Regions from separate parts of the Neobacillus sp. GCM10023253 genome, predicted to be linked through region 3. Evidence: riboswitches for the same ligand, from Rfam matches in the RefSeq annotation. Region 3 holds a riboswitch; each other region holds the start of a gene.

The links. Region 3 has a riboswitch for cyclic di-GMP ahead of ACFPA1_RS23965 (hypothetical protein). Riboswitches for the same ligand answer to the same signal wherever they lie in the genome.
Region 1: another riboswitch for cyclic di-GMP. It lies ahead of ACFPA1_RS25595 (anti-repressor SinI family protein); the one in region 3 lies ahead of ACFPA1_RS23965 (hypothetical protein).
Region 2: another riboswitch for cyclic di-GMP. It lies ahead of ACFPA1_RS22880 (OmpL47-type beta-barrel domain-containing protein); the one in region 3 lies ahead of ACFPA1_RS23965 (hypothetical protein).
Region 4: another riboswitch for cyclic di-GMP. It lies ahead of ACFPA1_RS07650 (hypothetical protein); the one in region 3 lies ahead of ACFPA1_RS23965 (hypothetical protein).

The regions. Positions count from the first base shown of each region.
Region 1 covers NZ_JBHSHV010000028.1:76,925-81,099, reverse strand. Annotated here, with positions in the region: gene hutH (histidine ammonia-lyase) at 1-1,430, shown strand, start outside; gene ACFPA1_RS25610 (hypothetical protein) at 1,466-1,675, opposite strand; gene ACFPA1_RS25605 (DUF1992 domain-containing protein) at 1,800-2,174, shown strand; gene ACFPA1_RS25600 (hypothetical protein) at 2,214-2,339, opposite strand; cyclic di-GMP riboswitch class I at 2,738-2,830, shown strand; gene ACFPA1_RS25595 (anti-repressor SinI family protein) at 2,863-3,036, shown strand; gene ACFPA1_RS25590 (helix-turn-helix domain-containing protein) at 3,068-3,394, opposite strand; gene map (type I methionyl aminopeptidase) at 3,665-4,175, shown strand, end outside.
Region 2 covers NZ_JBHSHV010000026.1:40,264-44,438, forward strand. Annotated here, with positions in the region: gene ACFPA1_RS22880 (OmpL47-type beta-barrel domain-containing protein) at 1-1,549, opposite strand, end outside; cyclic di-GMP riboswitch class I at 1,602-1,689, opposite strand; gene ACFPA1_RS22885 (flagellin) at 1,769-3,373, opposite strand; gene flgL (flagellar hook-associated protein FlgL) at 3,549-4,175, opposite strand, start outside.
Region 3 covers NZ_JBHSHV010000027.1:80,534-84,708, reverse strand. Annotated here, with positions in the region: gene ACFPA1_RS23965 (hypothetical protein) at 255-752, opposite strand; cyclic di-GMP riboswitch class II at 789-870, opposite strand; gene ACFPA1_RS23960 (hypothetical protein) at 1,295-2,230, shown strand; gene ACFPA1_RS23955 (helix-turn-helix domain-containing protein) at 2,247-2,585, shown strand; gene ACFPA1_RS23950 (hypothetical protein) at 2,624-2,905, opposite strand; gene ACFPA1_RS23945 (hypothetical protein) at 3,033-3,626, opposite strand; gene ACFPA1_RS23940 (hypothetical protein) at 3,642-4,175, opposite strand, start outside.
Region 4 covers NZ_JBHSHV010000006.1:32,821-36,995, reverse strand. Annotated here, with positions in the region: gene ACFPA1_RS07655 (metallophosphoesterase family protein) at 1-994, shown strand, start outside; cyclic di-GMP riboswitch class I at 1,234-1,321, shown strand; gene ACFPA1_RS07650 (hypothetical protein) at 1,350-1,565, shown strand; gene ACFPA1_RS07645 (TIGR03943 family putative permease subunit) at 1,638-2,504, opposite strand; gene ACFPA1_RS07640 (permease) at 2,518-3,411, opposite strand; gene ACFPA1_RS07635 (potassium channel family protein) at 3,710-4,175, shown strand, end outside.

The DNA.
Region 1 (4,175 bases), on a different contig from region 3:
GCATGGAGGCTGCAGCGAAGAGCCGGGAAGCGGTGGAACGAATTGTTTCTGAGCGTAGAGTGGTTTATGGAATCAATACCGGGTTTGGAAAGTTCAGCGATGTACTTATTGATAAAGAACATGTGCAGGATCTGCAGTTGAATTTAATCCGCTCGCATGCCTGTGGAATAGGGGAGCCATTCCCAGAAGTGGCGTCAAAAGCAATGGTCGTTCTTCGTGCCAATGCCCTGTTAAAAGGTTACTCAGGCATTCGTCCGGTAGTCATTGAAAGACTGATTGAGCTGGCTAACAAAGACATTATTCCGGTTATTCCGCAGCAGGGTTCATTAGGTGCTAGCGGGGATTTGGCGCCATTATCCCATTTGGCATTAGTTGTTGTAGGTGAAGGCGAAGTATTCTATAAAGGCGAGCGTGTGGAAGCAGGCATTGCACTTCAGCAGGAAGGTCTTTTCCCGCTAACACTTGAGGCTAAAGAAGGTCTTGCTCTCATTAACGGAACGCAAGCCATGACAGCTATGGGGGTCGTCGGATACCTAGAAGCAGAGCAGCTTGCTTTTGAGAGCGAACTGATTGCTTCCATGACGATTGAAGGGTTAAATGGAATTCTCGATGCTTTTGCAGAAGAGGTTCAAGTGGCCAGAGGCTACCAGCAGCAGATTGATACAGCAGCAAGAATCCGCCGCTATTTGAGTGACAGCTTATTAACAACGATGCAGGGAGAACTGAGGGTTCAGGATGCTTACTCTCTTCGCTGCATCCCGCAGGTTCAAGGTGCTTCCTGGCAGGCGCTTGATTATGTAAAAGAAAAGCTAGAAATCGAAATGAACGCGGCGACTGACAATCCACTAATTTTTGATGATGGGGAAAAGGTCATCTCCGGTGGAAACTTCCACGGGCAGCCAATTGCTTTTGCAATGGACTTTATGAAAATCGCAGTAGCAGAGCTTGCTAATATTTCGGAACGTCGTGTGGAACGGTTAGTTAATCCGCAATTAAGCGATCTGCCGCCGTTTTTAAGCCCGCAGCCAGGCCTGCAATCAGGGGCAATGATTATGCAGTATGCAGCGGCTGCACTTGTTTCAGAAAATAAAACTTTGGCACATCCAGCTAGTGTGGATTCCATTCCATCATCGGCAAACCAAGAGGATCATGTCAGCATGGGGACGATAGCATCAAGGCATGCACATCAAATCATCCAAAACACTCGCAGGGTCCTTGCGATTGAGATGATTTGCGCCATGCAGGCCGTCGAATATCGCGGTGTAGAGAAAATGGCGACCCATACGAAGAACTTCTATGAAAAAGGTCGTGAGCAGGTGGCATCCATTAAGCAGGACCGCATCTTCTCGAAGGATATCGAAAGACTGGCAGAATGGCTGAAAACCCTGGAATTTTCTCAGTTTATGAAGAAATTAAGCTTCGAAAAATAAACAGAGTAAAAAGGCGTGAAAACTCTTCACGCCTTTTACTCTGTCTGCTCAGGAAGCAGGCGGGCGGTATCCTGCGGCGTGTCCTCTTCCTCAATTCTATTTTTAAAGGCCTCCTGGGTGACAATAAATTCTTCATCCCCAATTGCCTGCTCAGCATGACTCTCGGTCATGGTGTTCTTGGGGAATTCACCCGGATGGTTTTTGTTTTTATGATTAAAATGTTCTCCACGTGCCAAGTCTAACACTCCTTTCGTTATCGCTTGTAGCATGCCCCAATAAAGCTGAAATCATTACCGATTTATTTTTCAACCAAAATGGACCTTTGTTATAATAAATCTAGTGAGTATGCTAAAAAAGGAGGGCAATAACATGGATATGTTTCATATTGTCTCAGAAGATCGGATTAAAAAAGCATACAAAGATGGAGAATTTGATAATCTTCCTGGATATGGAAAACTGCTGAAGCTTGAAGATTTATCAGGTATTCCAGAAGAACTGCGCATGGCTTACAAAATCATGAAAAATGCAGGCTTTTCAGAAGAGGAAAACCATTTACGCAAAGAGATGATGACCATCGAGGATCTCATCAAAAAATGTGACGACAGCGGTAAGAAGGAAGATTTGCAAAAAAAGTTAAATGAAAAGCTCCTTCGCTTTAATCAATTGATGTCAAAACGAGGGGCGAAAACAAATTCGTCCATTTTCAAAAATTACGAACAAAAGGTAGAAAAACGGTTTAAATAAATTCTGATTAGTAAAAAAAAGCTGGCGAGGAGAGAATTTTTACAATTCCTCTTCACCAGCTTTTTCTTCAAATTTGGCAGGCTTGCACATGCGGTCTAAGAAATAACCTGCAAATACCATAAAAGCAATGGGGATTGAAAAGTTTAACACATGAACAATGGTCAATGCCTATCACCTCTATTTTATTTTGAATATTGACAATATTCCGTATATTATCATGTTGTTAATATTATATGCTAATCGTCACAAATTAGACAAATGTTTTCGTCATAAAATCAGAGCCAAAAATAAAGAAGGAAAATTTTCTTCCCATAAATTAGGAGGATATTCGACTTCAAATGCTCTATTATTTATATATTCCATTTTCAGGCAATGGGAATTAGAGGAAAAAATGCGGGAGTTTGTCAAAAAATGTCTAAAAAAGGGGTTTAGAATATTAAAAATGCTGACAAAAACTAACACTTTGTTATAAAAGGACTAGTTATAATGAACTTACTAAATAGTTAGTGTGAATTTAGTCCTAGAAAAGATGAACTGATGAAATAATAAATAGACAGTTATTTTTCAGAAAAAGGCAAACTTGGTGAAAATCAAGGACGCAAAGCCGAGGGTCTAAGGTGGAAATAGAGAGAAGCTATGATGGCCGGGCTGCCTGAAATACGGGTAAGTATTTTAGGGGGTTGTTAGTATGAATTTGGAGATTGAGCAGATGGAGAAGCTTGACAAGGATTGGCTAGTACTAATTATGGAAGCTAAGAGGATTGGATTATCGGTAGAAGATATTCGAAATTTCCTAAGCGGTAATCACCAATCAGAACAATTTGTTACATACCAAAATGAAAAAACATCCTACAAAAATTAAGAATTTTTGTAGGATGTTTTTTTTGTACATTTTAACTATTGTTTTGATTGTTCCGCCATTTATTAAATTCCAAGAACTCGCGGAATTGATCTTTTGAAACACCGGAGGTCATGGCTTCCTTTACTAAATTCATCCAATCATTGTCCAATGCCGTCTTGTCAATCTGCTCATGTATTAAATGCTCAACCGGAATGTTTAATACACCGGCAATCTTTTCAAGAAACTGTATGGACGGATTTTTTTGAAGGTTTCTCTCAAGCGAGCTTAAATAGGATTTTGCAACTCCTGCCTGCTCTGCTAGTTCAGAAAGTGACATCTTCTTCTCTTGGCGGAATTTCTTTACGCGGTCACCTATCATGGATTCTCACACACCTAAAAATAATTTATAACATCATTCTATCAAAAAGAATTTGAGAGTACCATATTAAGAACAAAGGAATATGGCAAATTATCGAAATTTGCATAATTAGTTTTTACATTGAGAAAGTAGTTTTGAAAAATAAGTCCGTTAGCGTTAATATTAAAGTGTTGCCAAAAATGTCATATAGTAATCGTTTTTATATACCAGCATTCGCACAAATAGGTCTCCAGACAAAAGAATTTATTCAAAAAGGCAGGGGAACATTACATGATTGTCTTAAAGTCACAACGAGAAATCGAAGCAATGAAAAAGGCAGGAGAAATCCTCGCTGCCTGTCACAAAGAAATTGCCAAAATGATTAAGCCAGGGATTACCACTTGGGAAATTGATCAGTTTGTAGAGGGATTTTTAAAAAAGCATAATGCCACTCCGGAACAAAAAGGTTATAAGGGCTACGAATACGCAACATGCGCAAGTATTAACGATGAAATCTGCCATGGCTTCCCGCGCAAAGAACCATTGCAGGAAGGGGACATCGTCACGATTGATATGGTTGTTAATTACAACGGGGCCTTGGCTGATTCAGCATGGTCTTACGCAGTTGGCGAGGTTTCCGAAGAGACTGAGCATTTATTAAAAGTCACAAAGGAAGCCTTGTACAAGGGAATTGAACAAGCGGTTCCAGGCAACCGGATTGGCGATATCGGTCATGCCATTCAGACTTATGTGGAAAGTGAAGGACTCGCGGTTGTCCGCGACTTTATCGGACATGGGATTG
Region 2 (4,175 bases), on a different contig from region 3:
TTCCTACAAGGATACGTTCACCGTTTACCACTTCATAAACGTTATATTTGTCCGCTTCTGGAACTGCTTCCCATGATAGGTTTAATGAATCTCCATTAACTTCGGGTTGGCTTGCTTGAGGTGCCGGTAATACAGGAAACACTTCTACTACAACAACATTTGAAAAGGCTGATTTACCGAAACGGTCCGATTTGGCAATGACGGTGTATTCGTGTTTGCCTTGAGCTAAATCAGTTGCATAATAAGAATTTTTTGTTGTTGTTTGGATTAATACAGGTTCACCATCTACTAATTTATAAACTTCGTATTCAGTTACATAAGGAGCAGTAGACCAGCTAATAAATGCGCTGTTTGGAGTATCCTTCTCAATGGAGGCTTTTGGTGCCTGCATTTCCGGGAATACAACTGATACATTGTAAATTTTCGGGACAGATTCGCCAAAACGATCGCTCACTGATACGATCTCAAATGTATAGTCACCTTCCGGCAGATTACTAAAGTAATACGAACGATTAGAGGTGGTTGTTATCAATTGTTTTTGGCCATTGATTACTTGATAAAGTTTATATGTGTCGGCATATGCCGCAGAAGACCACATAAGCAAAAGATCGTTCCCATTATAGAAATATGGGTAAACTTGATTAGGCGGAAGCATTTCCGGGTAGGCAATAGTAACCGTAATTGTGCTTACAACGGTTGATTCACCATATTTGGAACTATAAGAGGTGACTTCATAAACATTTACACCTTCTGGAACGTTAGTTACATATTGTTTTGTATCAGTTGTAGTGGTTATTAACTTTCTTTCACCATCGACAATTTGATATATACGATAGGAATCAGCATATGTTACATCATTCCATCTTAAAATAACATTACTAAAATCATTGATATAAGAAGTTAAACCGCTCGGTGCGGCCATATCTGGAAAAACAACATTAACAACTAAGGAAGTTGGGGCTGATTCTCCATACTGTGTATTAAAAGACGTGATCTCATAAACGTGTTCACCTTCAGAAACATTAGTAAAATATTGATACCCTTTTGATGGTGAAGCCAGTAATTCCCTTTGGCCATTTTTAACTTCATAGACTTTGTAGTTTGTAGCAAACTCAACTAGGTTCCACTTTAATGAAACATCATTGCCGTTCATAATATTTGAAGTTACGCCGCTAGGTGCTTGCATATCAGGATAGTTAATTTCAACATTTAATAATGTTGAATACGGAGACTCTCCTGTGCTATTATAAGCCGTTACCGTATACGAGTGAGTTCCTTCTGATACACTTGCCACGTACAAATAAAGGTTTGTTGTTTGTTTCTTTAAGACATATTCTTCCCCTACTTTTTCATATACGCGGTATCCACTTGCGCCGGTTATCCCGTCCCATCTTAAAATGATATTATCTATACCATCGAGAGAGTAGCGCAAATTTGCTGGAGCCGTAGTTAGATTACTCGCTGCAAATGCCGATGTAATCGGTGAAAATAATTGCAAAAACAATGCAAATAATACAAGGAAAGATAATTTCCTTCTTACTTTTCCCATACCTTTTCCTCCCAAAAAAAATGTGAAAACATATGCGAAAAAGGCACTATAATGCGGCAACCCGGCTGACATACTTTTGGCAAAAGGTTAGTCCCGCAGCTTTGCGTCCTACAGTTTCCTGTAATTTGCCCTTTTTCACGAAAGAAAATATATATACCCGTAGCTTAAAAAGAAGTCCCTTCAAACAAGAGACTTCTTTTTAATTGGAATAATCAGCTATTAACCACGAAGAAGCTGTAAAACGCCTTGAGGCTGTTGGTTAGCCTGTGCAAGCATAGATTGAGCTGCTTGAGAAAGGATATTATTTTTCGTAAATTGCATCATTTCATTCGCCATATCAACATCACGTAAACGCGACTCAGCCGCTGTTAAGTTTTCGGAAGAGGTTCCAAGACTGTTGATTGTGTGTTCTAATCGGTTCTGAATTGCCCCAAGTTTAGAACGTTCAGAAGAAACTTTGCTGATTGCACCATCTAAAACTTTTAATGCATCCTCAGCACTTACTTCACTCATTAGTGAGATATTTACACCATCTTTCTTAAGACCTAATGCGACTGAGTCCATTGCATTTATACCAATTTCCAAAGTTTGACCAGAATTTGCTCCTACATGAATTGAAACTGTGTTGTTAGCTGACCCCACTGTAATGGTAGATTGATCAGCAGCATTAATAGTATCCTTAAATGATAATTGCAGATTGGAAACTTGAACAACAGAGTTGGAACGAACCGCAATTCTTCCATCTCCAGTACCCGCAGCGTTATCTCCATTAATATCTACCTGAGCGATGAAGTCATCTTTATTCCCCGCAACTTGAAGCTGTTGTAGTCCACCATTTAGGCCGCCATTCATTTCATCATTGAAAGATGAGCGTGAGATTCCTTCTGAAGAAGTCGCAGTTATTTTTAAGGAACTAATATCATTGGCAGCACCGGATTGGCCAGAAATAACCAAAGAGTTTGCAGCAGATTTACTATCGTCCAGACCTTCAGCACCAGTATCAGCTAGGAAATCCCCAACACCTGCACTCATTGATACATCGGCAGCACCTAATGTATTTTTAACAGATGACATAAAATCATCTAATGTACTTTCTGCTGTTACAACATATACAGAAGTTTTTACTTCACCACCAACAACAGCTGAAAGAGTGATTTCATCTCCCACTTGTAGACCATAGTTGTTTGTACCATCACCAATGTCTGTCAATTTTGTTTTTCCATCTACTGGCGCAGCTGTTGCACCACTTTGATTCATTAATACACCCGTTTGCCAAATGGCTTCTGTGGCATCGAGTAAAGGACCACTTGTTGTGACAGTAGTTGTTCCAGCGGCTGCAGTTGATGAAGCAACTACATTAGCCACTGAACCACCTGTTGATTGTGCAAATTTAGCAGTTTTAGAGATATCACCGTTTAAGATTTTAAAGCTATTGAATTCTGTATCGCTAGCAACACGATCAATCTCATCAATCAGTTGATTGACCTCTGTTTGGATGTTTTCCTTATCTTGAGTTGTTGAAGTTCCGTTTGCTGCCTGGTTTGCCAGTTCACGAACACGTTGCAGAATACTGTGTGTTTCGTTCATTGCACCCTCAGCAGTTTGGATTAAGGAAATACCATCTTGAGCGTTGCGGGAAGCTTGGTCTAAGCCGCGGATTTGCGCTCTCATTTTTTCAGAAATTGCAAGACCTGTAGCATCGTCTGCCGCACGGTTGATACGTAAACCTGAAGATAACTTTTCTAAGTTCTTAGAAGCCGCGCTTGAGTTTGCACTTAATTGATGATAAGCATTTAGTGCTGAAATGTTATGGTTAATTCTCATCTCTTTTTTCCTCCTAGTGTAGGTAAATTGGTTTATTGCCTTTCTACTATTCTTTAACGACATTTTTTGTGGAGTGGAGAGAGGATGAGGATTATTTTTTATTATTTTTTACTTATTTGGAGAAATTTTCGCAAAAAAAGGATGCTCCCGGCCCCCGGGAACACCTCTAAAAATATTATCTTAAAAAATCCACTAGCGTAGGCTGGATTGACTTTGCACCGGACGACAGCGCTGCATTTAGAATCGTTTGCTGATTGGTCAAATCAGTTATCACCTTAGCCATGTCAGCATCTTCATTTTTAGAAAGAATGCTCTTAGTGGTTATTTCTGTTTCGTCCAAACGGTTGACCATCATTTCTAAACGGTTCACATTGGTACCGACTAAGGAACGATGGGCCAAAAGATTGCTTAACTGCTTATCCAAAGTGCCTAGCAGTTGTTCAGGATTGTTGCCCATATCCAGTTCACCGGCAATTTTTTCAATAGTTTCAGATAAATTAAGTCCATCGGCTTGAAAATTAAAAATTTCCGTCCCGTTGACATTGACGTTCATATAGATGCCTTGGCCGACGTTCCAAGACAGAGAGTTCTGATTGGTATTCACAAACTTTCCATCCTGAAACGGCGCCGTGTCCGTATCGGTTCCAGCAAACAGATAGCGGTCGCCGATTTTAGCATTGGCGATATCGCCGATTTCACCGATAAGCTCCTTTAAACCGATTGCGATGGATTGCCTGGCTTCCTGGTTATTAACGCCATTTGCGCCTTGGACCGTCAACTCGCGCGCTTTTTGCATCACCTG
Region 3 (4,175 bases):
TAACCCCTATATCGATATCACCTTTATAGGGTGTGTTCTGTTTATAGAACTATATATCTATGAAAATATTATAATTTAAACTATAGTTTATAGGTATTTTTTCCCTTCGACATGTTCCAACTAGTTTTCGGCAAAATTCAACAAAACCCCCAAAAGTTATTAAAGAATTGTAGAATCTCATTCAATCCAAAAAAGAAGATACCCCTTAAGAGCACCTTCTCTCACATGCAAAGTCTGCAAACACAATCAGAGTATTACTGAATAGCAATCCCATTTACATATAATGTGCCGGTAGTTGAAACTTTCTCAACGTTAGTCACAATATGCCCTGATTTCCCTGGGAACTCTTCCCCAATTGTAGGGATGTCACCAACCTCCGTTAAAATGCCTTCGTATCCTTTCAGATTAAAACCAGTATATTGGTTAGCTTTTCTTGGATCGTATGAAACATTGCTATCAATAGAAGAGGTTCTTTCATGCGTTACATAATGTGTTTGCTCCCCCTTTGTACCCTCACCAGTATCCCATGTGACCGTTATTGCATAAGTATCTTCCGCTTTATACGTGAAAACGAGATTATTAGCCTCTTTCTGCATTTGGGCATTATTGTAGCCTAAAGCAGTTTGAACATCACCTTTACCCACAAAACCTATTCCTGATGATGAGTCGAATGTTACTGCAGCAAACGCTGAACTTGCCATAAGTCCTAGAGCTAAAGCTCCTGCTGCTACCCCTGATAAAATCCTCTTCATAGACCTCTCTCCTCTTAGAAAAGTTTTTATTAAAACCTAAGAGGGCCGGTTACACTACTAGCTCCATATAGCCCAAGTGTCCAATTTAAGGCTATACTTCAAAGCTTCCCCAAGTAAAGGATGTAAATCCAATTTAAAAACTATCATTACATCCTTTAATTCACGATATTTTGTAATATTGCGTGGCCACTTTAATATAAAAATATCGTTTCTATGAATTCATTATAGATTAAACTATAGTTTAATGGTGTTTTTTTCCTACGACATAATTCATGCTAGATTTGCAAATTTCATTCCCATTTATAAAAAAGAGCACTAAACTTTGTTAGTGCGTTTTAAAAAATAGGAGGAAAATAAAGTTGGAGTATTACACCCTTCTATATTAAGAATATATTAAACGATAGTGGAATTGAATGATTTTAGAATGACAAAATCCGTCAAAATTTTAATTTTTTGTAGAAAAATAATTATTTAACTTGTAAATTTTCTCAAGTAACATAATTAAAAATGGTATAAAAGTACTGATTAACAGGAGAATCGTCATGAATCATTTCAGGCGGCAGCATATCTATTTGTTCTTCTTGATTCCTTCCATAGTTTTGACAGATTTATTTATTGTTTTCCCCAAAGAGCTGGAATGGAATATTGTTTTCTTTCTTTGCATTATGGTCCTGTTTGACCAAGTTAATCTGAAGGTTTTTTCCGGTTTCGGCTATTCCTTTTTTCATGTAATATTATCTTTATTAATATTTGACCGTTTCTCCATTGTTTATGGTTTCATTTATCTGCTTGTTGATTGTTTCGTAGCCAGTTTCATTCAAAAAAGAGGCAGTATCCAAGCTAGGATATCCTTGCTCACCATGTATATAATCACTATCATTATCTGTAACGAGATTTATAATGAATATAGTGACAAGACTTATTTAGCTAGATACCTAACTATGCTGCTTATGTTGACTCTGAGCATCGTTCTGAAATATGTCTATGTTTATCTGGAGACTGGGGCAGTATCCAGTAAGTTATTTTTGGACCGGTTTGGACCTATGATGTTTGAAGTAGCGGTTATATTCCCTATACTATCTTTTTTCAATCAGCTTGAGGTTAATCTAGTACTCATTCTTTTTCTTACCTACTATACAATCATTGGATACCTGCATAAGCAGTTTATGTCGATTAATCAATCCCAGATAAATTTATTAACGAAGAAGATAGTGAGAAAATATAAGATCCCTATTGTTTTTATGGATTTGAAAGATATAAAGGGTATTTATTATCCTGAGAAAAAAATGATTATCATCGACGAAAAAATGGATTACCCGGAGCAATTACAAACTATTTTTCACGAGCTGCTTCATTATCAACTACAAAGATATTTTAAAATTCCTAGAAAATCAGAAGAACTTATGATCACATTATTTGAAGCAGCCGTTAGCTGGTACTATATCTTAACGATTAAATACAGCTCGGAAATTGAGTAGGGGAAGGAGGTATACTATGGCCACTCCATTGGGGCAGGAGTTAAGACGATTACGGTTAGAAAGAAATTTACGACTTGAAGAAGTTGCAAAGGGGACTGGGATCACCCTTCAATATTTAAGCATGCTTGAAAAAGGGGATCGTAAGTCAGTTTCGTTTGAGATCATGGCGGATATTTCAAGATTTTACGGAGTGCCGTTAGACTATTTTGCCGCTTTCCTAAAAGTGGAGGAATCCAAGCAGCTCTCGGACGTGGAAATCATGCTTTGGCAGGCTATCAATGAAAAGGTGCGAGAAGAGATTTATTTTAAAAAAGGGAATTCGCTAAAAAGTATTTTTTCAAAATTGTTTCATTAGACCCAAAGGGGGTGGTTTAGACCACCTCTTTAAAATTTCTAAAACCCAATACTTCCTGTATTCAGCGCTACATAAACCACCACAAACATCCCCACCATCGTTACCGCAACAGCAACCCCAAAAACCTTAAATTTACGAAAAAAAGTAAAGCAAATAGTAGGCACAACCACCACAACAATAAAATAAGCCAGCGTCGAATTTAAGTATTGATACACAAGTTTAAACAATTCCGCTTGTTCAAGCCCCATGACATTTAACAGGAGCCAGCCAATAATAATCCCCATAATTACCTGTATACACACCTTCATATGAATTTTCATCCCTCCTAATCTACTTAATTTCTATTCTTTTAAGCTATAACCCTATTAAAATTGTAAAATACTGGTAATATTGGATGCTAAACCATAGCAAAAGGCACCTCATCACCAAGGTGCCTCATCTTAATCCTTATTTATTCATACTCGCCAAAAACCCGCCCAGCAGGTCATCGGCATCAAGATCCTTCTCGTCGGCTTCATCCTCAGTAGGGGACATGGCCTGGTCGATGGTCTCGAAAGCAAACTCGTCCAAATCATCATCAGCCAAGTCAATTCCTGCAGCTATTTCTTCTTCAAAAGGGCTCTCCGAAAAAGAAAGTGGCTCTGGGGCAGGGAAGGCCGTAGTCTCCTGCAGGTACAACGCCTCATCAATATCTACAGCCTTGCTGTTCAACGAGGCCAGCAGTGCGGTCGACCTTACCGGGTCGGAAATCAACTGATAAAGAATGCTTCCCAGCAGTGCTTCGGAATGCTCGTGCTTCAGCCAATCACGCTGTGCTTTCGTTAGCCCCTTGGGGAGGGGGATGGTGACCGTTTCCTTTTCCCGGGAAAAGGACTGGCTTACACCCTCCATAACAAACGAAGCAATTTTGCTGGAAAAATTCCGGCGTTCTGTTTCCTTAATTTTTTGAAGCTGTTTTAATATGTGATCCGGAGTATCAGAAGGGATGCGGAAGGATACAGCTTGGCCCCTTTTGATTTCGTTTTCGGATGCCTTTTTCATAGAATCACCCTAAAATTAACTTTTTACTGGTGCTTTATCTTGGGCAGCCCTTTGCTTCTCAGTTTTACGAACAAAATCCGTAATTAACTTATAATAAGCATTCGACATCATCCAAATGCTTTCCTTCTCGTCCTCAAAGAAATCGATGTTAAAACCATCTAAACCGTTATTCAATGCTTTTAAATATTCCTTTAAAATGATGGACCCGCCGCCGACAAAGTAGCAGATTTCCGTCTGCGAGTTCTTAGACCAGACATTACGCAGCAAGCGGTATTGCTTTTTCGCAAGGTCTAGCAGGATGCGGTCGGTGATGTCATGGACACTTGTCCGGCTTCCTTTCACCATGATGTGATTACGGTCGTTTTTCTTCGTAATAATTTCTACGACATCGCGGCGGCTGTCGAGCTCCACACCGTGTTTTTTACGAATTTCCTCACGAATCATTTCTAGCGATTCGGATACCCCAAGATTAAACCCTTGCGCCTTGTCATCGTCGACATTGCGGTTTTTAATGACGGCGATGTCCGTGGAGAGGCCGCCGATGTCTTG
Region 4 (4,175 bases), on a different contig from region 3:
CCGCCGTACCATACAGTTGATGGAAAAAGTCCTCGATACAGAGAAACCGGATTTTGTGGTCCTAAACGGAGACAACATCACTGGTGGCTGTGACACTCCTACCGAAATGAAACAAGCCATAAACAATGTGGCGCAGCCGATGGAGCAAAGAGGGATTAAGTGGGCCATTACATACGGAAATCATGATGAGGATTCCACTCCAAAAAGCGGCCTAAATGAGGAGGACATGCTGGGCATTTATATGTCTTACCGATACAATATGAACACACCTGGGGTAAAAGACATAACGGGTACTGGAAACATGAATCTTCTTATCAAAAATTCAAAAGGTACAGATGCGGCATTCAACCTTTGGTTGCTTGACAGTGGAAGATATGCCCCTCAAACGATTGCGGGACAAGATTTTAAAGGATACCCGACATGGGACTGGCTTCGTATGAACCAGGTCAACTGGTATTATGAGACATCGAAAAAACTTGAGCAGCAGTGGGGGCATAAGGTTCCATCGCTTGTATTTATTCATATCCCGCTTTGGGAACATAGATTTATGTGGTTCGGAAGTGTGGACGGAAGAACAGATGCTGATCACGCAAATGCTGTAAACAAACATAATATTGTTGGAGAAAGAAATGAAGAGGAATGCCCAGGGCCAATCAACAGCGGAATGTTTTCAGCTATGCTGGAAAGAGGAGATGTCAAGGGGGTCTTCTGCGGACATGACCACGTAAATACTTATATGGGTAACTATTATGGAATCCTGCTCGGCTATTCCGGCAGCACTGGTTTTGGTGCATACGGCCTTTCGGGGGCTGATCGAAACAGATTGCGCGGTGCCAGGGTTTTCAATTTAGACGAAAACTCAAAGGACGTACTAGTGGAAACTCATATGGTGTTTGCTAAAGATTATGGCATCGATTTGACAGCCAATGACCAAAGTATTGCACCTGGGCCAATAGATGAAGGCAAAAAGAATGAAAAAGTGGTAAGAAATTAAATCATGGGAATTGAATTCAATTTGATTATTTTTTTCATAACATAATCAATTCAAACCCAAACTGGACGCTTAAAAAATTAAAAGTTTTATTTAACATCCCTGCCAACAAGAAAGCTGGCAGGGATGTTAACAATGGAATCAAATTTATAATTGTCACTTTTCTTAGTTTATGTTTACCATAAAAAATATTTTTATGTAATATTTGAAAAAATTGTAATATAATATAAATAATTAGTTTATTTAGATAAAGGCAAACCACTCGAAAGATTGGGACGCAAAGCTACAGGTCTAAGGGTTCGATGAAACTAGGATGGCTGAGCTGCCTAAAATAGTAGATATTTTAGGGGGATTTCATTTGACTACACTTGCTTATGACAACGAACTTGAAATGGACGTGGTGGAACTTAGTGATGAAAATATTATAGAGAGGTACATAACAGCTTTACTAAAAATGGCCGACAAAAATTACAAATTGTTAGAAAAAGAATTGTTGAAAAGAAGGTTATTTTTGGTTGCCTTAGAACGCTATGATAGAAAAAAGACGTTTTTCCAGACTGGCATTTCTGATTAGAGGCGCAGAAGCCACTCGAAAAAGAAAGCTCCAAGGACTTTTTAAAGTGCTTGGAGCTTTCTTTTTTTTATATTAAAAACTATTCCGATAAACATACGCATCTTTCGGTTGTGAAATAATTTTATAATCCGTCACTTTTAAAATAGGGATTTTCATTTTAAAAGGTTGATAATACATCGTGTCCATCGTTCCCGTTACTTCGTACCACTGATCATTTGGGATGTGGACATTTTCAGGAAATTGAATCATCATTCCGAACACACCAGAGTCAGCAATACAGTGAATAATCCCAAATCGGAATAAAAAGATTTGGTTGCCATTTAACCCCGGACCGTTATATGAAAAACCCTTCATCGTCATGGTTTTCCCAACAAATTCCCCGGAAAAATTGTAGATGACTTCCAGGCCTTTTAAATAGTCCTCATCTGTTAAGGTAATATGGTCATTTCCTTTATACGATTTGAATTCCTTTTTGACTAAATCCGTAAATGCATCCTGGCCCATAAATTTACTCATGTCGGGATTTAATATTTGATGCATGCCATAACGGTCGGCCCCGTCCTCTAAAGTAGGAAAACTAAATCCTTTGGCATTAACTAATTGTGAATCTAGGGTCGCTACCGGCAAAAACACACCTGTCAAAGCGGGAAGAACAATCATCGTATACGAAACCGTTCTTTTTAGCTTTTTTCCAAAAGAAGGCTTTTTATGGTCATGTGAATGATCATGATGGCATTCATGACATTCCAATTCTATCTCTGATTTTTTCTCTTTAAGGTACCATCTGATTCCTTCTACAATAGTTAGGAAGAATAGGGCATAAATCATACTGTAGGAAAGAAAGGAATACTTCATATTAATATACTTCGAAATGTTTCCTGATAAATGCAAATAGAAAAACAAGTTGGTAAACAATAATAAAATCACGACGCGAAACATTTTCTTCCCTCCTTTACAGTAATAGTGAACCGATAAATACGAATGCTGAAATTAACGAAACAAGCAGGATGACGAATTTTGGCTTAAACGTACCAAACATCATCAGCAGGTTCTTGATGTCAACCATCGCACCGAATACTAAGAACGTCACGATGGAACTTTGTGAAAACGTGTTTCTGAATGACGAAGCAACAAAAGCATCCGCTTCAGAACAAATCGACAAAATGAACGCCAGTGCCATCATGACAAGAACACCCGCTACTTTTGAATGTCCAAGTGCCGCCAACGTAGAAGTCGGGATAAAGGTTTGCATCGCTGAAGCGATTAACGAACCCATCACCAAGTACTTCCCGACGTGGAAAAATTCATCGATGGTATGAGTAATCACGCTGACCAATTTTTGCTTCGTATTTTGTTTCGAATGGTCATGGACATGAACATGTTCATCCGCATTCAGCCTTAACTGGTTTGTCTTGATCACGAAAGAAAGAACAATCCCGACTAAAATCGAAACCACAATGGCAAACCCGGCACGGTACCAAACCATCGTCCAGCTATTACCAAATGCGATATACGTTGAAAAAAGAACGATCGGATTGATAATCGGTCCCGTGAGCATAAACGAAATCGCGGCAGGAAGGGCCACACCTTTTTCGACTAACCTTTTCGTAATTGGAACAATCCCGCATTCACATCCTGGAAATATTGCGCCTACGAAACTAGCAGTTATCACCGAAAGAATCTTATTTTTCGGCATGATGCGAACAATCATATTCTCCGACACAAAAACTTCTATTAAAGCCGCAACAAAAGCTCCAATCACAATAAAAGGAATTGCTTCTATTATAATACTGATAAATATCGTGTTTAATTGCAATAATTGATTCATAGGAGAACCTCCTGAAATGAAAAAGCGATAAAAAACATAGCAATTATAACAGATAGGAAGATAAATAGGGATATGTTTTATTTCCAAAAGTGGAAGTGATGCACGAGAACCGTCCCCATGCATCATTCCCATGCATCATTAAACCTTGTATTCTACAAAGCTTTTCCCTTAAAATTAATTAGGTAAATGGGGAATTTTTTTTAGAAAGGGGGGAGGTAAGCTGAAAAGGAAGATTGGTTTTGTTTATGAATGTCTGTTAGCGGGTCTGATTATTTTTTCCTTGGCAGCTGAATTGCCCGAGCGGGAAGATTATGTTTTGGGCTGGTTTGTATGGGGGCTTTTCGCTGTCGATTATGTGATACGGTTGATGTTAAGCAAAAATAAATGGGAATTTGTCAAAAATCATCCGATAGAACTACTTGCACTAATACCCGTTGATCAAATATTTAGAACCCTTCGTTTAATCCGCCTAATCCGCTTGGTCCGGCTCATCCTCGTTGTGAAAAGAAATAATTCGCTTCTAGATCTTTTGATTGAAAAATACCGTTTTGATAAATTATTTATAACCGTTATTGCGTTGTTATTTTTGACAGCCATCCCAATGGCCTGGATTGAACCTAGCTTTGACAGTTATGGTGATGCCCTGTGGTGGACTGTTGTGACTACCACAACGGTAGGGTATGGGGATTTATATCCGGAGACAACTGTTGGACGATTAATTGCAAGTGTACTTATGTTCGTCGGAATCGGTTTAATAGGTGTTGTAACAGGAACGGTTGCAT